2 regions of the Actinoplanes sp. NPDC020271 genome follow, and region 2 is predicted to be linked to the other one. Evidence: riboswitches for the same ligand, from Rfam matches in the RefSeq annotation. Region 2 holds a riboswitch; the other holds the start of a gene.
The links. A riboswitch is a leader RNA that binds a small molecule or an ion and turns the genes downstream of it on or off. The one in region 2 is predicted to bind cyclic di-AMP.

Region 1: another riboswitch for cyclic di-AMP. It lies ahead of ACH442_RS41555 (coiled-coil domain-containing protein); the one in region 2 lies ahead of ACH442_RS16590 (C40 family peptidase).

The regions. Positions count from the first base shown of each region.
Region 1 covers NZ_JBIRWQ010000032.1:46,363-56,919, forward strand. Annotated here, with positions in the region: gene ACH442_RS41520 (AAA family ATPase) at 1-337, opposite strand, end outside; gene pnuC (nicotinamide riboside transporter PnuC) at 334-939, opposite strand; gene ACH442_RS41530 (Atu4866 domain-containing protein) at 965-1,327, opposite strand; gene ACH442_RS41535 (TetR/AcrR family transcriptional regulator) at 1,382-1,987, opposite strand; gene ACH442_RS41540 (ABC transporter permease) at 2,175-3,071, shown strand; gene ACH442_RS41545 (ABC transporter ATP-binding protein) at 3,064-3,837, shown strand; gene ACH442_RS41550 (coiled-coil domain-containing protein) at 3,890-4,918, opposite strand; cyclic di-AMP (ydaO/yuaA leader) riboswitch at 4,939-5,075, opposite strand; cyclic di-AMP (ydaO/yuaA leader) riboswitch at 5,285-5,418, shown strand; gene ACH442_RS41555 (coiled-coil domain-containing protein) at 5,422-6,456, shown strand; gene ACH442_RS41560 (glycoside hydrolase family 65 protein) at 6,551-8,920, opposite strand; gene ACH442_RS41565 (beta-phosphoglucomutase family hydrolase) at 8,947-9,681, opposite strand; gene ACH442_RS41570 (ATP-binding protein) at 9,780-10,256, opposite strand; gene ACH442_RS41575 (ABC transporter ATP-binding protein) at 10,425-10,557, opposite strand, start outside.
Region 2 covers NZ_JBIRWQ010000006.1:319,657-330,213, reverse strand. Annotated here, with positions in the region: gene ACH442_RS16605 (serine hydrolase domain-containing protein) at 1-1,161, shown strand, start outside; gene ACH442_RS16600 (hypothetical protein) at 1,539-1,913, shown strand; gene ACH442_RS16595 (metal-sensitive transcriptional regulator) at 2,158-2,457, shown strand; cyclic di-AMP (ydaO/yuaA leader) riboswitch at 3,109-3,285, shown strand; gene ACH442_RS16590 (C40 family peptidase) at 3,292-3,891, shown strand; gene ACH442_RS16585 (heavy metal translocating P-type ATPase) at 3,986-6,250, opposite strand; gene ACH442_RS16580 (hypothetical protein) at 6,263-7,225, opposite strand; gene ACH442_RS16575 (heavy-metal-associated domain-containing protein) at 7,229-7,435, opposite strand; gene chrA (chromate efflux transporter) at 7,684-8,853, opposite strand; gene ACH442_RS16565 (VOC family protein) at 8,846-9,241, opposite strand; gene ACH442_RS16560 (ArsR family transcriptional regulator) at 9,238-9,993, opposite strand; gene ACH442_RS16555 (SDR family NAD(P)-dependent oxidoreductase) at 10,089-10,557, opposite strand, start outside.

The DNA of each region.
Region 1 (10,557 bases), on a different contig from region 2:
GGCGGGCCAGCTCCGCGCCGTACGCCTCGGAGGAGAACACCGCGTCCACCGGCTCCGGCCCGGCCGCGTCCCGGAAGACCGCCATGTGCAGGTCCCAGACGGCCGGGTCGGCGTAGTCGATCGGGTGGTCGTCGTGGACCCCGGCGAACCGGACGTGCGGCTCGTGGGCCTCGCGCAGCCACTCCAGGCGCAGTTCCAGCGGGATGCTCTCCCGGGACGAGGGCGCGACCACCACGGTCACCCGCTCGCAAGCCCGCGCGGCGGCGTCGATGAGGGCGTGGTGACCGGCGTGCGGCGGGTAGAACTTGCCGACGATCAGACCATGACGGAACGTCACGCGAGCACCGCCCGGCGCCACGCCCGGAGCCCCAGCACGCACAGAGTGAGGAAGGCCACATACAAAATCGCGGTCAGCCAGAGACCCTTGTAACCGTACAGCGGGATGTAGATCACATCAGCGGCGATCCGCAGCCACCAGTTCTCCAGCAGTTTCCGCGTCTGCCCGTACGTCGCCAGCAGCGAGAGTGCGGTCGTCAGCGCGTCCGCCAGCGGCACGGTCGACCCGGTCAGCCGGTCCAGGAACAGCCACAGTCCACCGGTCAGCAGCACCCCGGCCGCCGCCAGCGCGAGCCATTCGGCACCGGTGGTGGCCCGCACCGCGAGGCTCGCCCGGTCCGCACCTCCGTGCAGCCAGGCCCACCAGCCGTAGCACCCGAGGATCACGTAGACGACCTGCAGTCCCATGTCGGCGTAGAGCCCGGCCGCGCCGAACACCACCATCAGCAGCAGGACGTTGAGGATGCCGAGCGGCCAGTTCAGGATGTGTTGCCGGACCAGCAGCCCGACGTTGAGCAGGCCGGTGCCGAAGCCGAGCACCTCGGCCCAGGTCGTGGCCACCCCGAAGGCGGTCAGTGCGGTGCTGTTCAACCAATCGATCACGGGGACAGCATCGCCGAGGCGGTGACTATTCGGGGAGCAGGCGGTGCCCGGCCATCTCCAGTTCGCCGTCGTGGATCAGCGTGACCGGCGTGTTCAGCCCGGACGTGTCGTCCTGCAGCACGACCGCGTCACCGTCGATCCGGTACGTGCCGTGGGGGCGGCTGCGCCGGCCGGCGACTTCCCCGGCGTACGTCCCATCGGTCTTGATCTGCAGTTTGACGGTCCCGTCAAAGCTGCGCCACGCGCCGACCACCGCGGCCCCGGTGATCACCCGGGGGCGTTCCGGGACCACGCCGAGGCCGTCCTCGGTGGTGCGGCCCATGGCGATGGCCAGCATCGCGGCGGCGTCCAGGATCGGGGTGTCGACGTGCGGGGAGTTGGAGTGCATGACCCTCTCGTTCGGCCCGCACGTCGGCCACCGGCAGAGATCCCTGAGTTGTTTCTAGGTTGCCCCGCCGCCCTTGAGCGAGCCGAGCACGGCGGCCGCCATCTTCTCCAGGTAGTCGTCGCTGACCGGCTGCCGGGAGACCGCGAGCCGCCAGTAGAGCGGGCCGAGGATCAGGTCGACCGCGATGTCCGGGTCGGTGCCCTCAGGCAGCTCACCGCGGGCGATGGCCTGCCCGACCAGCTTCTCCCCCACCGACTGCTGGTGGATGCGGAGCACCCGCTGGAGGGTCTCGGCGATCTGCGGGTTCCGCGCGGCCTCGGCCATCAGGTCGGGGATGATCTGCGAGGCGACCCGATGCTGCAGCGCGCGGCTGACGATCATCATCAGGAGATCGAGGTCACTGGCGAAGCTGCCGGTGTCGGGGACTGGCACCTTTCTCCCGGCGACATCCGTGATGATCTCCAGTACCATTTCAAGCTTGTTGCTCCAGCGTCGGTAGATCGCGGTCTTGCCGACGCCGGCTCGGCGGGCCACGGCTTCGATGGAGAGACGGCCGTAGCCGACCTCTGCCAACTCGCTCATGACCGCGTTACGAATCGCCACGGTGATGTCATTTCGGAGCACCGCCGCTCCGGCCGGTGCGCGCTTCACTGTCGCCACCGGGTAACTATAGCGCTACGACGTAACGGTTGCGTTCCGCCGCGTCCTCGGATACCGTTCCCTCGACGTCGATACGAACCCGTACCATCGGCGTCGGCGGACGCCTGTCATGCTTCTAGCTGTGCCTGTAGGCGAAACACCGGAGTCCGCCGCCTCGTACCGGCAGACGAGATCGGAGCACCACTCCATGCCAGAGACAGCGGTTGCCGATACCGCTCCCGCGGTTCCCCTCAAGGAACTCGCGCGGCGGCACGGCCTCAGCTCTTCCGGACGGCTGGTCGGACCGTTCGAGTACCTCAGCCAGCTCTGGGGTTACCGGCATTTCATCACCGCCCACGCCAAGGCGAAAACCGTCTCCGCGCTGGGCACCACGCACCTCGGGACGCTGTGGCAGGTCCTGACCCCCGCGTTGAACGCGTTCGTGTACTACATCATCTTCGGCGTCATCATCGGCACCGGGGCGAACAGCACGAACTTCATCGCGTACCTGTGTATCGGGGTCTTCGTCTTCGGGTTCTCCCAGACGGTGGTGGGCCAGGGCGCCAACGCGATCACCGGGAACCTGGGCCTGATCCGGGCGCTGCACTTCCCCCGCGGCAGCCTCCCCCTGTCGACCGTCCTGGTGGAGATCCGCAACTTCATCACCGCGCTCGGTGTGCTGGTCATCATCGTGCTGTTCACCGGTGAGCGACCCAACCTCGAGTGGCTGCTGATCGTCCCGGCGCTGCTGCTCCAGTCGCTGTTCAACACCGGCCTGGTGCTCTTCTTCGCCCGGCTCGGTTCCAAGTTGCGCGACATCAAGCAGCTCATCCCGTTCATCATGCGTTTCTGGATGTACGCGTCGGCCGTGCTCTACCCGGTCACCCGGTTCACCGAGCACCTGCACGGGTGGAAGCTGCACCTGATCGAGGCGAACCCGATGCTGGTCTTCATCGAGCTCTACCGGCATTCGCTGATGGAGAACGTGACGCTGGCCGGCAGCCCGCGACTGCTCTGGACCGAAGCGGTGATCTGGTCCCTGTTCGCGAGCGTCGGCGGCTTCCTCTACTTCTGGCGCGGAGAGAAGGGCTACGGTCGTGGCTGACAGCGAGAAGATCCCCACCGTCGTCGCCGACGACGCACACATCGTCTACCGGATCGTCGGTGCGATCGGGGCGAACCAGACCAGCCCGCTCTCCGCCCTCAAGCGGATCGTCACCAAGACCAACTCGACCAACGTGCGCGAGGTGCACGCGGTCAAGGGCGTCAGCTTCGTGGCCTACAAGGGCGAGGCGATCGGCCTGATCGGCAGCAACGGCTCGGGCAAGTCGACCCTGCTGCGCGCGGTCGCCGGCCTGCTGCCGGTGGCCAAGGGTGCGATCTACGCGGCCGGTCAGCCGTCGCTGCTGGGCGTCAACGCCGCCCTGATGAACGACCTCTCCGGTGAGCGCAACGTCGAGCTGGGCTGCCTGGCCATGGGCATGACGCCGGAAGAGGTGAAGGAGAAGAAGCAGTCGATCATCGACTTCTCCGGGATCAACGAGCGCGGTGACTTCGCCTCGCTGCCGATGCGGACGTACTCGTCCGGCATGGGCGCCCGGTTGCGCTTCTCGATCGCCGCGGCCAAGAAGCACGACGTGCTGCTGATCGACGAGGCGCTGGCCACCGGTGACGCGAAGTTCCGCCGCCGCAGCGAGGCCCGGGTCCGCGAGCTGCGCAAGGACGCCGGCACGGTGTTCCTGGTCAGCCACAGTGAGCAGTCGATCCGGGACACCTGCGAGCGGGTGATCTGGCTGGAGTCCGGCGAGATCCGGGCCGACGGCGAGACCGAGGCCGTGCTCAAGGAGTACGAGAGCTACATGAAGAAGTAGCCGTTGCACGAAAGAAGCGCCCGGGCCGTCGGCCCGGGCGCTTCTTTCGTGGTCAGGTGACCGAGAGATGCACGTGGTTCGTATGGTCGGTCGACGGTGTGCCGCCGGCACCGCTGTACGACTTCCACCCGCTGCTCGGCAGCCAGATCCGTTTGAACCAGATCACGTAGAGCACACCGAGCGTGTCCGAGTTGTGGATGAAGTAGTTGGCCAGGTTCGTGCCGTACGTCTTGCTGGCGCCCGTCGCCACCCCGCCGAACCCGTCCTTGTCGGCGGCGAAGTCGCAGGCCCGGCCCTTCGGATGCTCCCCGCTGTTCTGGTGCCGGAAGCAGGCGACGTAGCGGGTGAAGCCGGCTTTCTGCGCCTGCTTCATCGCGTAGAGCAACCGCGGGGTGATGCAGCCCGTGGTGGTCGGATCGTCCACGGTGCAGCCACCGGCGAGGCTGCCGGACGGTTTGTCGGCGTCCGAGCCGCTGCCACCGGAGCTGCCCGAGTCGTCGTCACCGGTGTCGCCGCCCTGGTTGGCTTCCTTGAGCGCCTGCTCCGCCTGGGTCTTCTTCTTGGCCATCACGTTGAGCTGGCGCTGCTGGTCGAGGACGGTCGCGTCGATCGCCGCCTTCGCCTTGACCTGGTTGTCCCGGGTGGTCCGCAGGTCGGAGATCGCCTGGTTCTGCCGCTCGGCCACGGTGGTCAGCAACTGGGCGCGGTCCAGGAAGCCGTCGGACGTGTCCGCGCTGAGCAGCGCGCTCAACGGGCCGAGCCGGCCCATCGTGTACGCCTGCGCGGCGTACTTGTCCAGCGACGCCTGCTGGGGGGCGATCTGGGCGTCCAGCTCCTTGAGCGTGGTGGCCAGCTTCGTCTGCTGCGTCTTGGACGTCTGCAACTTGGTCTTGGCGGTGACGTAGCCCTTGGAGGCCTCGTCGAGCTTGTCGAGCAGGGACTTGGAGCCGCCCTCACCGTCGTCGCCGGACTCCCCGGGCGCGGCGAGGGGCCGGGGGGCCGCGAGCGCCGGTGTGCCGGCACCGGCTATCCCGCATGCGGCGACCAGCAGCGCGAGAACGGCCACCCATCGTCGCCGCACAGTCACATGCTGCACTGGCTGTTTCCTTCCGTCGGCCGCCGGTCGGGTTAGCTGACGGGTTCGGGACGAAGGAAATCCCTACCGCTGGCGCGGATTCACCCCGGAAGAAATGTGGATCCCCGGCTCGCTCGTTGTTGCGATTAGGCGGCGGTTCCCGGGCGGGAACCGGGACCGACCATACCCACTCGATCGAGGAATCGACAGTTCTCGTACTTATTGCTATGCCTCGGTCACGAGGGGTGACGCCCATTACAGAAAGTCGTTGCAAGGTAACGGCTTTGACGGTTTCTCTGACCCTGATGCCGAGTGATATCTCAGGTAAACTGGCCGCCGGTCCTGCCAGGACGGCACCGCCCCCGAGTTGCCGGCAGGCCGCCGCCCAATCGCCGAAAGGCGAGCCGGGGAACCAGGTAGTTGGGGTGAATCCGCTTTGCGCGGTAGGGATAGCTTCCGTCCCGAACCCGTCAGCTAACTCGGTCGGCGGTGACTAGGAAGGATTGTTGATGACCGCACGTCCCCGCCGGTGGCTGATGCTTGCCCTGGCGCCGCTCGTGGCGACCACGATATTTGTGGCACCCGTCACGCCGGCACTCGCCGCGCCCAGCGGCGGCTCGTCGACCCCCGCGGAGGGTGACGATGACGACGATCTCTCCGCACAACTCGAAGCGACCAACCGACGGTTCGTGAACGCCAAGGCGGCCTACGAGACCTCGGCCAAGAACCTGAAGACGCTCAACACTCAGAAGGCGGACGCCGAGAAGCGCCGCGACGCGCTGATCCCCGAGGTCAACGCGATCGCCCGCCAGCAGTATGAGTACGGCAACCTCAGCACGCTGAGCTTCCTGCTGCAGGCCGACGACTCGTCCGACTTCATCAAGAAGGCCGTCTCGCTCGAGGAGATCAACAAGCTCCACGACGCGAAGCTGAACGAGCTGAACAGCGCGTTGGCGACGATCACCGACAGCGTCACCAAGATCGCTGCCGAGGTGAAGAACCAGAAGACGCAGCTGACCATCCAGCAGAAGCAGCACGACTCGGCGGAGGACCAGCTCGAGCTGCTCGGCGGTGGCACCGGCATCAACAAGACGATCACCAACGGTTTCGTCGACGCGACCTCCAAGGTTGCCGCCCCGGCACCGCGCAACTCCGACGGCGGTTTCTCGCCGGAGTCCTGCAACCAGGACGACCCGACGACCGACGGCTGCATCACCAAGCGGACGCTGCACCTCTATCAGGAGGTGAAGAAGGCCGGCTTCAACCGCTTCGTCGGATGCCATCGTGACGGCGGTCCGTTCGAGCATCCGAAAGGCCGGGCCTGCGACTGGTCACTGCAGAACAGTGGCTTCTCGGTCGCGCACAACGACGACATGATGAGGTACGGGAACGACCTCACCGCGTTCCTGGTGCGTAATGCCGACAAGCTCGGGATCTACTACGTGATCTGGTACAAGCAGATCTGGTTCCCGGCGACGAACAACTGGCATGCCTATCACGGCCCGAGCGACCACACCGACCACGTGCACGTGTCGTTGTTGTAGCGCTCCCCGCCGCACGGAAAAGCCCCCGGTCCTTCGCGGACCGGGGGCTTTCTCGTTCGTACGGGGAAATCGGGCTCTTGATCGTGACCGTGGATCAGGGATGCGGGGTGGCCCGGCGAACCGGAGCGCGGCCCGCGGGCTGCGTCGGCGCGGGACCGACCGGCCCGGCCGACGGGATCGGCATGGTCACCGGGCGCACCTGGGTCACCTCGATCTCCTTGCCGTGGTGCAGCAGCGTCAGGCGAGCCGAGCCACCGCCGTTGCGCAGGGAGTAGGTGACCTCGTCGGCGGTGACGTTGACCCGCAGGCGCAGGCCCCGCCAGAGCAGCGAGAAGTCCAGGTTGTTGATCCGGCTGGGCAGCCGCGGCGCGAACGCCAGCTGACCGTTGAAGTCACGCATGCCGCCCAGGCCCGCGACCAGCGCGATCCACGAACCGGCCAGCGACGCCACGTGCACGCCGTCCCGCGCGTTCTGGTGCAGGTCGTGCAGGTCCATCAGGGCGGCCTCGCCCAGATAGTCGTGGGCCAGCTCCAGGTGACCGGTCTCGGCCGCCATCACCGCCTGGATGCACGCCGACAGCGAGGAGTCCCGGACGGTCCGCGCGTCGTAGTACGCGAAGTTGCGGGTCTTCTCCTCCGGGGTGAACGCGTCGCCCCGGATGTACATGGCCATCACCATGTCGGCCTGCTTGACGACCTGCTTGCGGTAGAGGTCGAAGTACGGGTAGTTCAGCAGCAGCGGGTAACCCTCCGGCGGAGTGTTCTCGAAGTCCCACTCCTCCAGCCGGGTGAAGCCCTCGCACTGCTGGTGGACGCCGAGCTCCTTGTCGTACGGGATGTGCACGGCGGCCGCCGCGTCCCGCCAGGAGGCGGCCTCCTCGTCGTCGACCCCGAAGCGGCGGGCCAGATCGGGGTGGCGCTTGCAGGCCTCCACCGCGGTCATCAGGTTCTGCTGCGCCATCAGGTTCGTGTAGATGTTGTCGTTCACCACGGCCGTGTACTCGTCCGGCCCGGTCACACCGTCGATGTGGAACCGCCCGTGCCGGTCGTGGTGACCCAGCGAACGCCACAGCCGCGCGGTCTCGACCAGCAGCTCCAGACCGACCTCACGCTCGAAGTCGTAGTCGCCGGTGGCCTGCACGTAGCGCCGGACCGCGTCGGCGATGTCCGCGCCGATGTGGAAGCCCGCGGTGCCGGCCGGCCAGTACCCGGAGCATTCCTGGCCGCGGATGGTCCGCCACGGGAACGCGGCGCCCTGCAGGCCGAGCGTCTGCGCCCGCTCCCGGGCCAGGTCCAGCGTCGAGTGCCGCCAGCGCAGCACGTCCGCCGCGGCCGAGGGCTGGGTGTAGGTGAGCGCCGGCAGCACGAACGTCTCGGAGTCCCAGAACGTGTGGCCGTCGTAACCCGGGCCGGTCAGGCCCTTCGAGCCGATCGGGCGCTGCTCGGCGCGGGCGCCGGCCTGCAGCGTGTGGAACAGCCCGAAGCGGACCGCCTGCTGCACCTCCGGGTCGCCCTCGACGCGCACGTCGGAGTGGTCCCAGAACGCGTCCAGGTACTCGCGCTGCTGCTGGACCAGACCCTCCCAGCCGTCCAGGCGGGCACTGGCCAGGGCCGCGCCGACCTGGTCGCGCAGGGCCGGCAGGGAACGGACGCTCGACCAGCCGTACGCCGCCAGCTTCACCACACGCAGTTTCTGCCCCGGCTCCAGGCGGCAGGCCACGGTCGTACGCAACCAGTCGCCGTGCCCCTCGGTGGTGATCGCGTGCCGCCCCGGCGTCTCCACCAGGTGCTCCATGGCTGCGGCCATCCGCAGGTCACTGGCCTTGGTCCGGTGCACCAGCAGGCCGCCGGAGCGCTGCTCCAGCATCTCCTCGGCCTGCAGCGGCTTCTCCAGGACGGCCGCCACCCGCGGGTCCTTGCTGCTCGGCGGCAGCTGCTCGTTCGCCACCAGCTCGGACTGCAGGATCAGCCGGGCGGTCTCGTCGAGCGGCTCCACCTCGTAGAGGAAGGCGACCACGGCGCGCTGGGTGAAGGAGACCAGCCGGGTGGTCTTCACCCGGATGCCCTTGCCGGACGGGGAGACCCACTCCACGGTCCGTTCCAGGGTGCCGGCCCGCATGTCCAGGACACGCTCGTGGGAGCGGAGCTCGCCGTAGCGCACGTCGAACGGCTCGTCGTCGACCAGCAGCCGCATCAGCTTGGCGTTGGTCACGTTGACCATGGTCTGGCCGGACTCGGGGAAGCCGTAACCACCCTCGGCGTGCGGCAGCGGCCGCAGCTCGTAGAACGAGTTCAGGTACGTCCCCGGCAGGCCGTGCGGCTCGCCCTCGTCCAGGTTTCCCCGTATCCCGATGTGGCCGTTCGAGAGCGCGAACACCGACTCGGACTGGGCCAGCAGGTCCAGGTCCAGCCGGGTCTCCCGGATGTGCCAGGGGTCGACGGGGTAGGCCCGTTCACGGATCACGGTCGTGCCTCTTCTAGGAGTGAAATTCAGAGCAGTTCGGAAAGATCGGTGACTACGACGTCGGCGCCGTTCTCACGCAAGGCGTCGGCCTGACCGACCCGGTCCACGCCGATCACGATGCCAAAACCGCCGGCCCGGCCGGCCGCCACGCCCGCCTGGGCGTCCTCGAAGACCGCGCAGCTCTCCGGCGGGAGGCCGAGCAGTTTCGCCCCGTGCAGGAACGTGTCCGGCTTGGGCTTGCCGGGCAGGCCCAGCTCGCGGGCGACAAGCCCGTCCACCCGGGCCTCCAGGAGGTCGGCGATGCCGGCCGCCTCGAGCACGTCCTTGCAGTTGGCGCTGGCCGACACGACCGCGCGGCGGAGGCCCGCGGCCTTGGCGGCCTTCAGGTACTCCACCGAGCCGGGGTAGACCTGGACGGCGCCTTCCTTGATCTTCTGGAGCACGAGGATGTTCTTGCGGTTGCCGACACCGTTGACGGTGTCCTGGTCGGGATCGTCGTCGGGAGTGCCCTCGGGCAGGGTGATGCCCCGGGAGGCGAGGAACGTGCGGACACCGTCGGCCCGCTGACGGCCGTCGACATATCGGTGATAGTCGACTCCGGAATCGAACGGCACGAACGGTTGATCATGCCGCTCAGCCCACGACTGGAGAAACATGTCGAACGTTTGTTTCCACGCGGCACTGTGCACAAGGGCGGTGTCCGTCAGCACCCCGTCAAGATCGAAAAGGCAAGCGGTCACCTGGGAAGGAAGTCCGAGCACGCGCCCAATGTAGTCGCACCGGCTCAGGGACGAGAGGCGAAGGGCTCCTTCACATTTCACGGGTGTTTCATAAGTCGGTCAAGCTGCGGTTTCAGCTCTCAGCCCGACGCTGCAAGATCCATTCTCAACCCGATCGACGTACCGATCGGGCCGGTTGCGGTGGTCACCTCGTCGCACAACTGGTGCGCCAGCCACAGCCCACGTCCCCCGATCTCGTCAGTGCCGGGGAGCAGATCGCCGTCCGGACACCCCTCCGGGATGCCCGGACCGGAGTCGGTCACCACGCACCAGACCGCGCCCGACTCGACCCGCAGCACGATCCGGCCGTGACCGCCGGCGTGCAGGACCACGTTGGTGATCACCTCGTTGACCGCCAGCACATAGCCGGCGAGACGGTCACCGGTCACCCCGACGGTCGGCAGCAGACGCGTGACCTCGTGCCGCAGAACAGTGATGTCACCGTCGGAGAAGGCGCGATCCATCAGCACCGGGGAGGCCGGGCGGGGCCGGGCGGCATCGATCCTCGGCTCACCGTCGGGAGCCGAACGCACGGTCTGGCCGATCCTGTCCTCCACCGTCGTGCAGCCTACGCGCTGTGGCCGCCCGGTGGCAGGAGGCATCCGCGATCCTGCCCGGAAGTGGCGTTCCCCATTCACGGATCTCTCTCGCATCCTCGTTTTCCCCACCCCGATTTTCCCGTACGCCTTCGTCAGCGCCCGCCCGTCAAGCTCCGCACCCGCCGGTCACCGCCACCCCACGTCGATGCGGTCCCCGCGTTCGTCGAAGAAGTGCACCGCGTCCATCTGCACCGACACGGTCAGCGGGTGCCCCGGGTTGACCGCCGGGTACGGCGCCAGCCGCACCGACAGCTCGGCC
Region 2 (10,557 bases):
GCCGCCAGCACAGCAGTTGCGCCCTATGTCGCGCCGCTGAAAGCGGTCCTCACCAAATACCTGAAACCCACCGAGGCCAACCCCAAGCACCCCACCTATGCCGGGGCAGCCGCCGTCGTCATGGTCGACGGCAAGGTGACCGCCACTCTCGCCGTGGGTCACGCGTTGCGCTACGCCGCCGGTCCGGTTCAGCTGCCCGCGTCCAAACGGGTGGCGATGCGCACCGATTCGATCTTCGACCTTGCCTCGCTCACCAAGGTCTACACGTCCATCCTGCTGCTGCAGCAGGTCGACAAGGGTCGTGTCGACCTCGACGTTCCGGTCGTGCGGTATCTGCCCGGCTTCACCGGTACCGGCAAGAACAAGATCACGGTACGGATGTTGCTCACCCACACCAGCGGCCTGCCCGTCGGCGCGAGCATCAAGGGACTGCCGTCGCAGGCCGCCAAACGTGCCGCGGTCCTGGCCACCCCACTGGTCAAGGGGGCGACGCCCGGCACGGTGTTCCGTTACTCCAGCGTGGGACTGATGGTGGCGGCGCAACTGGTCGAGAAGGTCACCGCAACCACCCTCGACGCAGCCCTGAAGACCGGTATCACCACACCACTCGGGCTGCGCGGCACCGGCTTCACCCCACTGACATGGCTGAGCAAAACCCAGCAGGCCGCGCGGCTGGCTGCCACCGACGCCCGCACCTCCCGCGGCCTGCTACGCGGTGTCGTCCACGACGACGTCGCGAACCAGATGGGCGGCATCATCGGCAGTGCCGGAGTGTTCGGCACCGCCTACGACGTCGCCGTCATCGGCCAGCTGCTGCTCAACGCAGGCACCTACGGCGGCAAACGCCTGCTCTCCACCGCGATCGTCAAAGAGATGCTCACCAACCAGAACAAAGGACTGCCCGCGGTCGACCCGGAACGGCCGGGCCGCCCCTCCTACCACGGACTGGGCGTCACCCTGCGCCAACCATGGTTCATGGGCACTCTCTCGTCCGCAACCACGTTCGGGCACACCGGCTTCACCGGCACATCCCTACTGGTCGACCCGAGCCGCAAACTGGTGCTGTCCCTGCTCACCAACCGCGCTCACCCCAACTGGACCTGGGCGAACCCCGACCCCATGCGCGCCGAAGCCGCCACCACCATCGCCAAGCACCTATAACCCGGGACGATTCGAAAGGACCCGAATCGACGCTCGACGACATCGGCGAAGCCGGCACCATTCACGCTGGAGTCGAGGCCGCATTCACGCCATGGTCGCGCACCTGGCGAGCGTGGGCCGACGCAGAGCAACAGGCCGGACGACACCCGTGACTGCTACAACAGGCTCGAAGAACTGCGCCGACAGGCCACCGAACTGGCCGACACCCACGGACTCGTCCTCGGCCCGGGCCTTTCACCGCGGCGCTCCGTTTCGCAACGGGAATGATCATGGGGTAGACAGTCTCAGTGGCTGTTGCGCGCTTCGACATGAGCTGGACCATCACTAGTTCCGCTTGGGCTCGGTTCACGTGGCAAGCAGACGATTACGAGCTGAGGATGAACACGTCATACCTCGACAGGAGCCTGGAGAATCTCTTGCGGGCGGCACGGGACCTGCAGATAGGGTCCAGTGCTACGACCGCCGGTATATACGGCATGCCCAACGGCTACATGTTCCAGTTCGGTGGAGCGGCGGAGGACGTGTACCTACAGATCCTTCACATGCCGGACCTCCGACAGGACGACCCTTGGATCGGCGTCACTCGGGTCTGGGACGAGCGGATCTCTGTGGCAGCCTTTATCCGGGCCACCATCCGTATGACGCAGGCCGTATCTGACGCAGGTGCCGGAGACAGTTACGGCGGCCTGTGGGGGAACCGTCCCTTTCCGGCGCAAGAGCTCGCTGTGCTGAAGCAGAGCTCGGGTGCGTAAGGGTTCCTGGTCGACGACCTGCCCACCGCCGAGGACGTCGTCCAGGAGAGTAGGAAGCGGGGCGTGGTTCCTCGCCGTTCCCGACGACTCCGATCCCTGCAGAGCTTCCTGGCCCCCGCTGATTCGGTTCGGCGTGGGCCGGGTGCGCGGGCACGGTCGGCTGGTCACCCCAGCGGGCGCGTTACCGCCAGGGCGTGTCCGCAGCCGAGCCGGGCTGATACGGGTGCCGGGTATCTTGCACGGCATGAGTGAGGCGAAACCGGCCGGGCCGCACGGGTATTCGGCGGAGAAACAAGCGCTGATGGCCCGGCTGAAGCGGGTCGAGGGGCAGATCCGCGGACTCCAGCGGATGGTCGACGAGGACACCTACTGCATCGACATCCTGACCCAGATCTCGGCCGCCAAGAGCGCCCTGCACGCGGTAGCCGTCGGCTTGCTCGAGGACCATCTGCGCCATTGCGTGGTCCACGCCGCCGTCGAAGGCGACGTGGACTCGAAGATCAAGGAGGCGAGCGCGGCGATCGCCCGGCTCGTGAAGTCCTGAGCCGGGTCCAATCCATTCGCGGGGCTGCTGCGCGGTCCGGCCCGGGCCGACCGGCCCGATCGCGTGCTGCTGCCGTCTGCCCTCGTGGGGTGCGGTGACGATCGGTGCGGCCGCAGCCGGGACCGGTGTGCGCTGGTTGTGCAGTCGGGCACGGCACGACCGGTTGAAAAGTCCTGTTGTGGCGATTCGGTTGCGTCGCGGCGGCGACCGCCTTCGGGTGCGATCCTCGGCGCAACGGACATCACCTGCGTATCCCACTCGGTGACCCTCGATTGCGGGAGGTCATCGGTTCGGGCAATGAGGGCCGGACGGTCGGCCACGATCAACGGGCCGACGGTCGCCTGGAACGCGCCGTGCCGGGGAACCCAGCCGAGGCTACTCACAGCGACCGCACAGATTTGAAGTGTTCCCTTTCACAGATCAAAACCACTCTGGGTCTACCATCCGTGAGCAGAACGTACTGACAAACTTCGCACCGGTCTTCCGAAACGGACACACATCGGCATGGCCGTCACTATGAGTGAGCATTCTGGGGAACCGGGGCGGTCGCGAGGTGGGCTATCAAGGAAGGGCGGCGGGCACAGGCTCGCCGGTCGCGCCGACCTGGACCACGCCGAGCCCTGCCCCGGTCCGGCGGCGCGAACCCGCATGACGAGTCATGAGGCAATCGGGGGCAGGGACGGGGGAACCACTATCGGTCCTCGACCGGCACGCCGTACTGCGGCGACCGGGACATGAGGACCTCGGGGTGAAGCCGCCAGCGTGCGGCCGGGCAACCTTCGCGCCCGAATCCGACAGCTAACCTCGCAGGCGTGCCGGAGGGATTCCTTCACCGTGCGCGTAAGTACCCTGAGCCGGCCCGCCCGTACCCTGGGAGTCGGCACCATCGCCCTGTCCGTGGGTCTCGGTCTTCTCACCGGCGGGATCGGCTCACCGCAGTCGGCCTCCGCCGCGACCCCGTCCTCGGCCGTCGCCACCACGCAGGTGTTTCCGCAGACCAGCGTGGCATTCAGCCAGAGCGGCATCACCGTCAAGGCGGCGGCGTACCAGGCCGCCCGGTCCAAGGCGGCAGCGTCCAGGATGGCCGCGAACCGGATCATGACCGAAGCGGCGAAGCACAAGGGCAAGCAGTACAAGTTCGGCGCCGCCGGGCCCAAGCGGTTCGACTGCTCGGGCTACACCATGTACGTCTACAAGAAGGCAGCGGGCAAGAAGCTGCCGCACAAGGCGAACCTGCAGCAGCGATACGGCAAGGCCGTCGCCAAGTCCCAGGCCCGTCCCGGTGATCTGATCATCATCCGGTCCGGCACGCGCGGCACGCACGCCGGCATCTACGCCGGTGGCGGCAAGATGTGGGCGGCCCCGCGAACCGGCAAGACGGTGACCAAGCAGAAGATCTGGAGCACGAATTACGTGGTCCGGCGCCTGGTCTGAGTCGGTCCTCCCGACGGACCACGCTTCGCGGCCGGGCTTCACACAGCGCCGCCTGCACCCGTCTCGGTGGGTGCAGGCGGCGCTGTCGTACGGCTTACGTCGTGATGCTGGTGAAGCGGCGCAGCCGCAGGCTGTTGGCGACGACGAACACCGAGCTGAACGCCATCGCCGCGCCGGCGATCATCGGGTTGAGCAGGCCGGCTGCGGCCAGCGGCAGGGCGGCCACGTTGTAGGCGAAGGCCCAGAACAGGTTGCTCTTGATGATGCGCAGGGTGCGCCGCGACAGCCGGATCGCGTCGGCGGCGGCCATCAGGTCGCCGCGGACCAGGGTCAGGTCGGACGCCTCGATCGCGGCATCGGTGCCGGTGCCCATGGCCAGCCCGAGGTCGGCCTGGGCCAGGGCGGCGGCATCGTTGACGCCGTCACCGACCATCGCCACGACCTTGCCCTGCTCCTGCAGCCGTTTGACGACGTCGACCTTGTCGGCCGGAAGGACCTCGGCGATCACCTCGTCGATGCCGACCTGCGCGGCCACGGCCCGGGCGACGGTCTCGTTGTCGCCGGTGAGCAGCACCGGCGACAGGCCGAGCGTCCGCAGCTGGGCCACAGCGTCGCGGCTGGTCGCTCTGACGGTGTCGGCGACAGCGAGGACGCCGCGGACCTGGCCGTCCCAGCCGGCGACCACGGCGGTCTGTCCCGCCGCGTGGGCGGCGGTGACAGCGTGCTCGACGTCGGCGGGCACGCTCAGCCCGGCCTGGCGCAGCAGCGCCGGGCGGCCGACGTGCACGGTGTGACCGTCGACGGTGCCGGTGACACCGAGGCCTTCGGTACTGGCGAACCCGGTGACCGGTGGTAGCGGCGCGCTGTCGGCGGCGGCCGAGGCGATCGCCTGGGCGATGGGGTGCTCGGAGGCGGCTTCGACCGCCCCGGCCAGGCGCAGCAACTGCTCACGGTCGACGCCGGCGGCGGGCACCACGTCGACCAGGCTCATCCGGCCGGTGGTGACCGTGCCCGTCTTGTCCAGCACGACGGTGTCCACGGTCCGGGTCGACTCGAGCACCTCGGGGCCCTTGATCAGGATCCCGAGCTGCGCGCCGCGTCCGGTGCCGACCAGCAGCGCCGTCGGCGTGGCGAGGCCGAGCGCGCAGGGGCAGGCGATGATCAGCACGGCGACGGCGGCGGTGAACGCGGCGGTCCACCCGGCGCCGGTGCCGACCCACCAGCCGAGCGTCGCGACCGCGAGGGCGATCACGATCGGCACGAACACGCCGGAGATCCGGTCGGCGAGCCGTTGCACGGCGGCCTTACCGGTCTGGGCCTGCTCGACCAGTTTCGCCATCTGCGCGAGCTGGGTGTCGGCGCCGATCCGGGTGGCACGCACGATCAGCCGGCCGCCCGCGTTGACGGTCGCACCGACCACCGGATCGCCCGGGGCGACCTCGACCGGCACGGACTCGCCGGTCAGCATGCTCGCATCGACGGCCGAGGTGCCGTCCTCGATGACGCCGTCGGTGGCGATCTTCTCGCCCGGCCGCACGATGAACCGGTCCCCCACAGCGAGGTCGGCGACCGGGATCCGGCGTTCGGTGCCGTCGCGCAGCACCGCGACGTCCTTGGCACCGAGCTCCAGCAGGGCGCGCATGGCGGCTCCGGCACGGCGCTTGGAGCGGGCTTCGAAGTAGCGGCCGGCGAGGATGAACGTGGTGACCCCGACGGCGGCTTCCAGGTAGATGGCGCCGGCCCCGTCGGAGGCGCCGATGTCGAGGGTGAACGGGTGCGTCATGCCGGGCGTGCCGGCGGAGCCGAAGAACAGCGCCCACAGTGACCAGCCGAACGCGGCGATGGTGCCCATGGAGATGAGGGTGTCCATGGTCGCGGCGCCGTGGCGCAGGTTGGTCCAGGCCGCCTGGTGGAACGGCAGCCCGCCCCAGACGACGGCCGGCGCGGCCAGGGTCAGTGACAGCCACTGCCAGTAGGTGAACTGCCAGGCCGGCACCATCGCCAGCAGCACCACCGGCAGGCTGAGCAGGATAGCGGTGAGCAGCCGGGTCCGCAGGGCGTGCAGTTCGTCGACCGGTTGCGCCTGTTCTGCCGCATCGTCGCCGGGTCGCTGTGGTGGCGGCGGGAGCTTCGCGGTGTAGCCGGTCCTCTCGACGGTGGCGATCAGATCCTCGGCGCTCACGCCGTCGGGGTAGGCGACGCTGGCTTTCTCGGTGGCGTAGTTGACGGTGGCGACCACGCCGTCCATGCGGTTGAGTTTCTTCTCGATCCGCGCGGCGCAGGAGGCACAGGTCATGCCGCCGATCGACAGCTCGATCCGGTTCGGGGCCAGGGGCAGCGGCCCGGCGACGGATGCCATGACGCTCTCCTTCTAGTCGTGGGTGTGGCCGTCGGCGCCGTGCCCGGACGGACTCGGCGTGGCGGAGGCGGCCGGTGGTGCCGGGCTCGGCACACCGGTGACCGTTCCGGCAACGGCGGTGAACTCGGCGGTACGGACCTTCCCGTCATGCTGGAAGTCCAGGTACAGCCGGTAGGCGCCGGTGGACGGCACTTCGGCTTGGAAGGCGACGTCAGGGCCGGCGGTGGTGCGGCCGTCGCTGGGTTGCCCGTCCGGGTGTACGTGCAGGTAGGCCAGGTCGCCGTCGCGCAGCGCGACCAGGTGCCCGTACGCGCCGAGGTAGGGCTGCAGGTCGGTGACCGGCCGGCCGTCCTTGCTGACCGACAGGGTCAGCTGCGACGACGTACCGGGCGTCAGGTCACCGGTGAGGGTGACCGTGTAGCCGTCGGCCGTCGTGGTCCGCGACGCCACCGGCAGTGGGGTGGGCTGGTAGTCGCCGGCGGCGGGAACATCGGCGCCGAGGACGAGACCGTCATGGCCGGTGGGCTGGAAGTCGGCGAAGACCCGGTACTGCCCGGCGGCGGGCACCGCCAACCGGACCGACCAGGTGCCGTCGGCGCCGAGTGCGGGGTGTACGTGCTGGAAGCCGGACAGGTCGCGGCGGACCACGATCAGGTGCAGGTCCTTGTCGTGGCTGGTGGTGTAGCCGGTGACCGGCCGGGTGTCGGGCCCGGTGATCTGGAACCGGAAGTCCTGCGGTGCCCCGGTGGACAGGGTGGTCAGCGGGGTGAGGCGGTAGCCGTCCTGACTGATCTGAAGCCCGGCCGGCAGTGCACCGGCCGGCTCAGCCGCAGCGGCGGGAGTGGTGTGCCCGGCGTGGGCTGCGGACGGCTCGGCGGCGCGGGTCGGCCCGGCGACGTGGCCGAGGCCGAGGGCGGCCGTGAACACGGCCGCCAGCCCGAGCCCGAAGCCGCCGAGTTTGCCGGCGGTGTTCACGGCTCAGCTCGCCAGGGCGTAGCCGGCCTCGTCGACGGCCGCGGCGACCGCGGCCTGCTCGAGAGGCTGGTCGCTGGTGACGGTGACCGCCCCGGCGGGCAGGTCGACCTGGACATCGGTCACGCCGGGCAGCTTGCCGATCTCGGTGCTGACCGAGTTGACGCAGTGCGAGCAGGTCATGCCGGTCACGGTGTAGGTCTGGGTCGCCATCACGATCTCCCTCAGCTCTGGACGACGGACGGCACAGTGCCGCCCTCCAACCACCACCATACCCGTACCCCCCTAGGGTATGTGAGCGCGGGGAGTCGTGACCGGGCGGCACGATCCCACGCTGCGATTTCTCGCCGACAAGCAGCAGCAACCGACGCGCCTGCCCGGCGTCATCGGCGCAGCCTGCCGGGGAATGCCCGGTAGGGCAGCGGCCGCGCCACCGCGGCCGCTCACCGCCGGGTGAACACTCACCGCGGAAGGCCGGCACCGCCGACAACGATGATGACGCCGGCCGCCGCGGCGGCCAGCAACGTCAGAACCGGGCCCCGCCGCAGGCCGAGCGTGAGGATGGCGGCGCCGGCGAGCACCGCGTACTGCCATGGCTCGTTCAGGGCGCGGATCAGCGGAACGGCGGAGCCAAGGATCGCACCGACAGCGGCGGGCCCGGCTCCGTCGAGGAACGCCCGTACGCGCTGGTTGCCGCGGAGCCGGTCGAAGCGGTCGGCGCCGAGCAGGATGAAGGTGAACGACGGGCTGAATGCGACAGCGGCGGCGAGCAGGCCGCCGCCCAGTCCCGCGGCGGCGTAGCCGACGACGGCGACGGTGTGCACGACCGGGCCAGGGGTGATCTGGCCCAGCGCGACGGCGTTGAGGAACTGACCGGCGTTCATCCAGTGGTGCCGGCCGACCGCGTCGGCCTGCATGAGCGGGATGATCACGAATCCGCCGCCGTACGACAGCGCACCGACTTTCAGGGCGGTCCAGGCCAACGGGAGCAGAACCCCGCCGCCGAGGCCTGCCGCGGCGAGCACCGGAACGGCGACCACCGGCCGAGGTTCGCCAGCAGGTGCGCGCTGGGCCAGGACCTCGGCGATGCCGCAAGCGATGAGCAGCAGTACCAGCCACGGCCCGACGGCCGCTGCGGCGGCTCCGCCGATCAGCAGGTAGATCGACCACCGCACCCGGTTGCTCTGCTGGGCTGCCCGTTTCCATCCGGCCGGGATCAGGCTGGTGCCGGCCTGCAACGCGATCGCGGCGACCGCCGCGCCGGCACCGGCTCCGGCGGCTTTGACCCAGGTCGGCGGGTCGCCGAGAAACAGCGCTGCGAGCGCGAGGATCGCGATCAGGCCGGGCAGGATGAACGCCGCCCCGCCGACCAGCGCACCGGCTCGGCCGCGGACCCGCCAAGCACAGAAGATCGCGAGCTGCGTGGAGGCGGGGCCGGGCAGCAGGTTGCAGGCCGCGATGGCGTCCTCGAACTCCTGCGCGTCCAGCCACTTCCGGTCGTCGACGCAGAGTTTGCGCAGCAGGGCGATATGCGCGGGCGGGCCGCCGAAACCGATGAAGCCGATCCGGCCCCATTCCTCGAGAACCGTCCGCAGATCAGCGCGGTGCGTGGTGGCGGGAAGATCAGGCACGGGCGGGCTCGAACAGCTCGACCGGGTTGCCGGCTGGGTCGTCCATGACGATCTGGCGGCCGCCAGGCCCGCTGATGACCTCACAGCGGAACCCGACGCCGGCCGCTCGGAGCCGAGCCACTTCTGCGTCGATGTCGGCGACGATCAGGTGGATGCGGTTCCAGCCGCCAGGCTGTGGACGGCGTCCGTCGGGCATGGCGCGCCCGGCGGAGCTGGCCGGGCCGGACAGCAACAGCCGCAGGTTGCCGCGCCGCACGTCGGCGAACGCGGGCAGGAACGTGGTGATCGGGGTGAACCCGAGATGTGCGGTGTAGAAGTCGAGCGCGGCGGCAACGTCGTCGACGAGGTAACGCACGCTGACGGTGCCGTCTTCGGACGGATCGTTCATGACGTCTTCTCCAGACGATGGGCGAGGGTGTGCAGGAGGAAGCCGATGCGACTGGCGAGTTCGTCGGCGACGCGCTCGAACGCGGCGGGCCCGTCCGGCGCGGCGCCCGGGTCGGCGATGCTCCAGTGCAACGGCCGGGGATGGCCGGGGAACTCGGGACAGACTTCCTTGACCCGGTCGCACAGCGTGATCACCATGTCGAACCGGTGGCCGGTGAACTCATCGAGGTGTTTCGGCCGGGCCGCGGCCAGATCGATGCCGCGGACCGCCATGACGCTGACCGCGCGCGGATGGATCGGCTTCGGTTTGCTCCCGGCGCTGAATGCCTGCACGGACCCGTCGGTACGGTCCCGCAACAGCGCTTCGGCCATCTGTGACCGCGCGCTGTTGCCCGTACACAGGAACAACACCCGCCCGGTCCCCGGGACGGCGGGCGCAGCCCCGGTCAGCCGCAGCCCTGGGTGCAGGGCGGCGCCGGCGCCGGACAGCAGATCACCGCAGCGGGCAAGGTCGAGCGAGTAGTAGGTGTCACGGCCGTCGGCGCTGCTGCGCCGCGCGGTGACCAGCTCAGCCTTGCGCAGTTTGCCCAGGTGATACGAAACGAGGTTCTGCGGCTGGCCGAGCAACGCGGTCAGCTCGCGCACGGCGAGGTCACCGCGGGCGAGCTGACCGAGCAGCCGCCATCGCACGGGGTGGCCGGCGGCGGTGACGAACCCGGGGAGATCAGCGGCGTCGAGCGACTCTGGGGTCACGCCCGCAGATTACATCAAACTGGTTTGATGTAATAGGGATCGAGGTGAACGAGGACCCGAGATCTGTGGATGGGTTCGCTGCCCCGTCGAACCGCTCACCAGGGCACCCTGCCGCCGTCGTCGAAGAAGCCGCCCGTCGGGCACTCGCGCCCCTGCGTGGCGAGCCGCACCACGATCGCGGCACCGTCGGCTGCGGTGCGGGTCAGCCGGAACGGCAGGCCACGGGCGAAATCTGTATCGCACGCGCCGGGCGCGACCGCGTTCACCAGGATCCCGTCACGGGACAGAGCCTTGGCGTATTGCACCGTAAGCATGTTCAGCGCGGCCTTCGACACCGGATAGGCCAGCGACCCCGGCATCCGGCTCAGGTAATGGGTGGCATCGGTCGTCCAGGCCATCGACGAGGTGCCGCTGGAGACGTTCACGATCCGGGCCGCGGGTGAGCGGCGCAGCAGCGGCAGCATCGCCTCGATCACGGTGACGACACCGAACAGGTTCGTCTCGAACACCGTCCGCATCCCGTCGAGCCGGACCGAGCCCGGCGACTGCGCCTCCAGGTCGCCG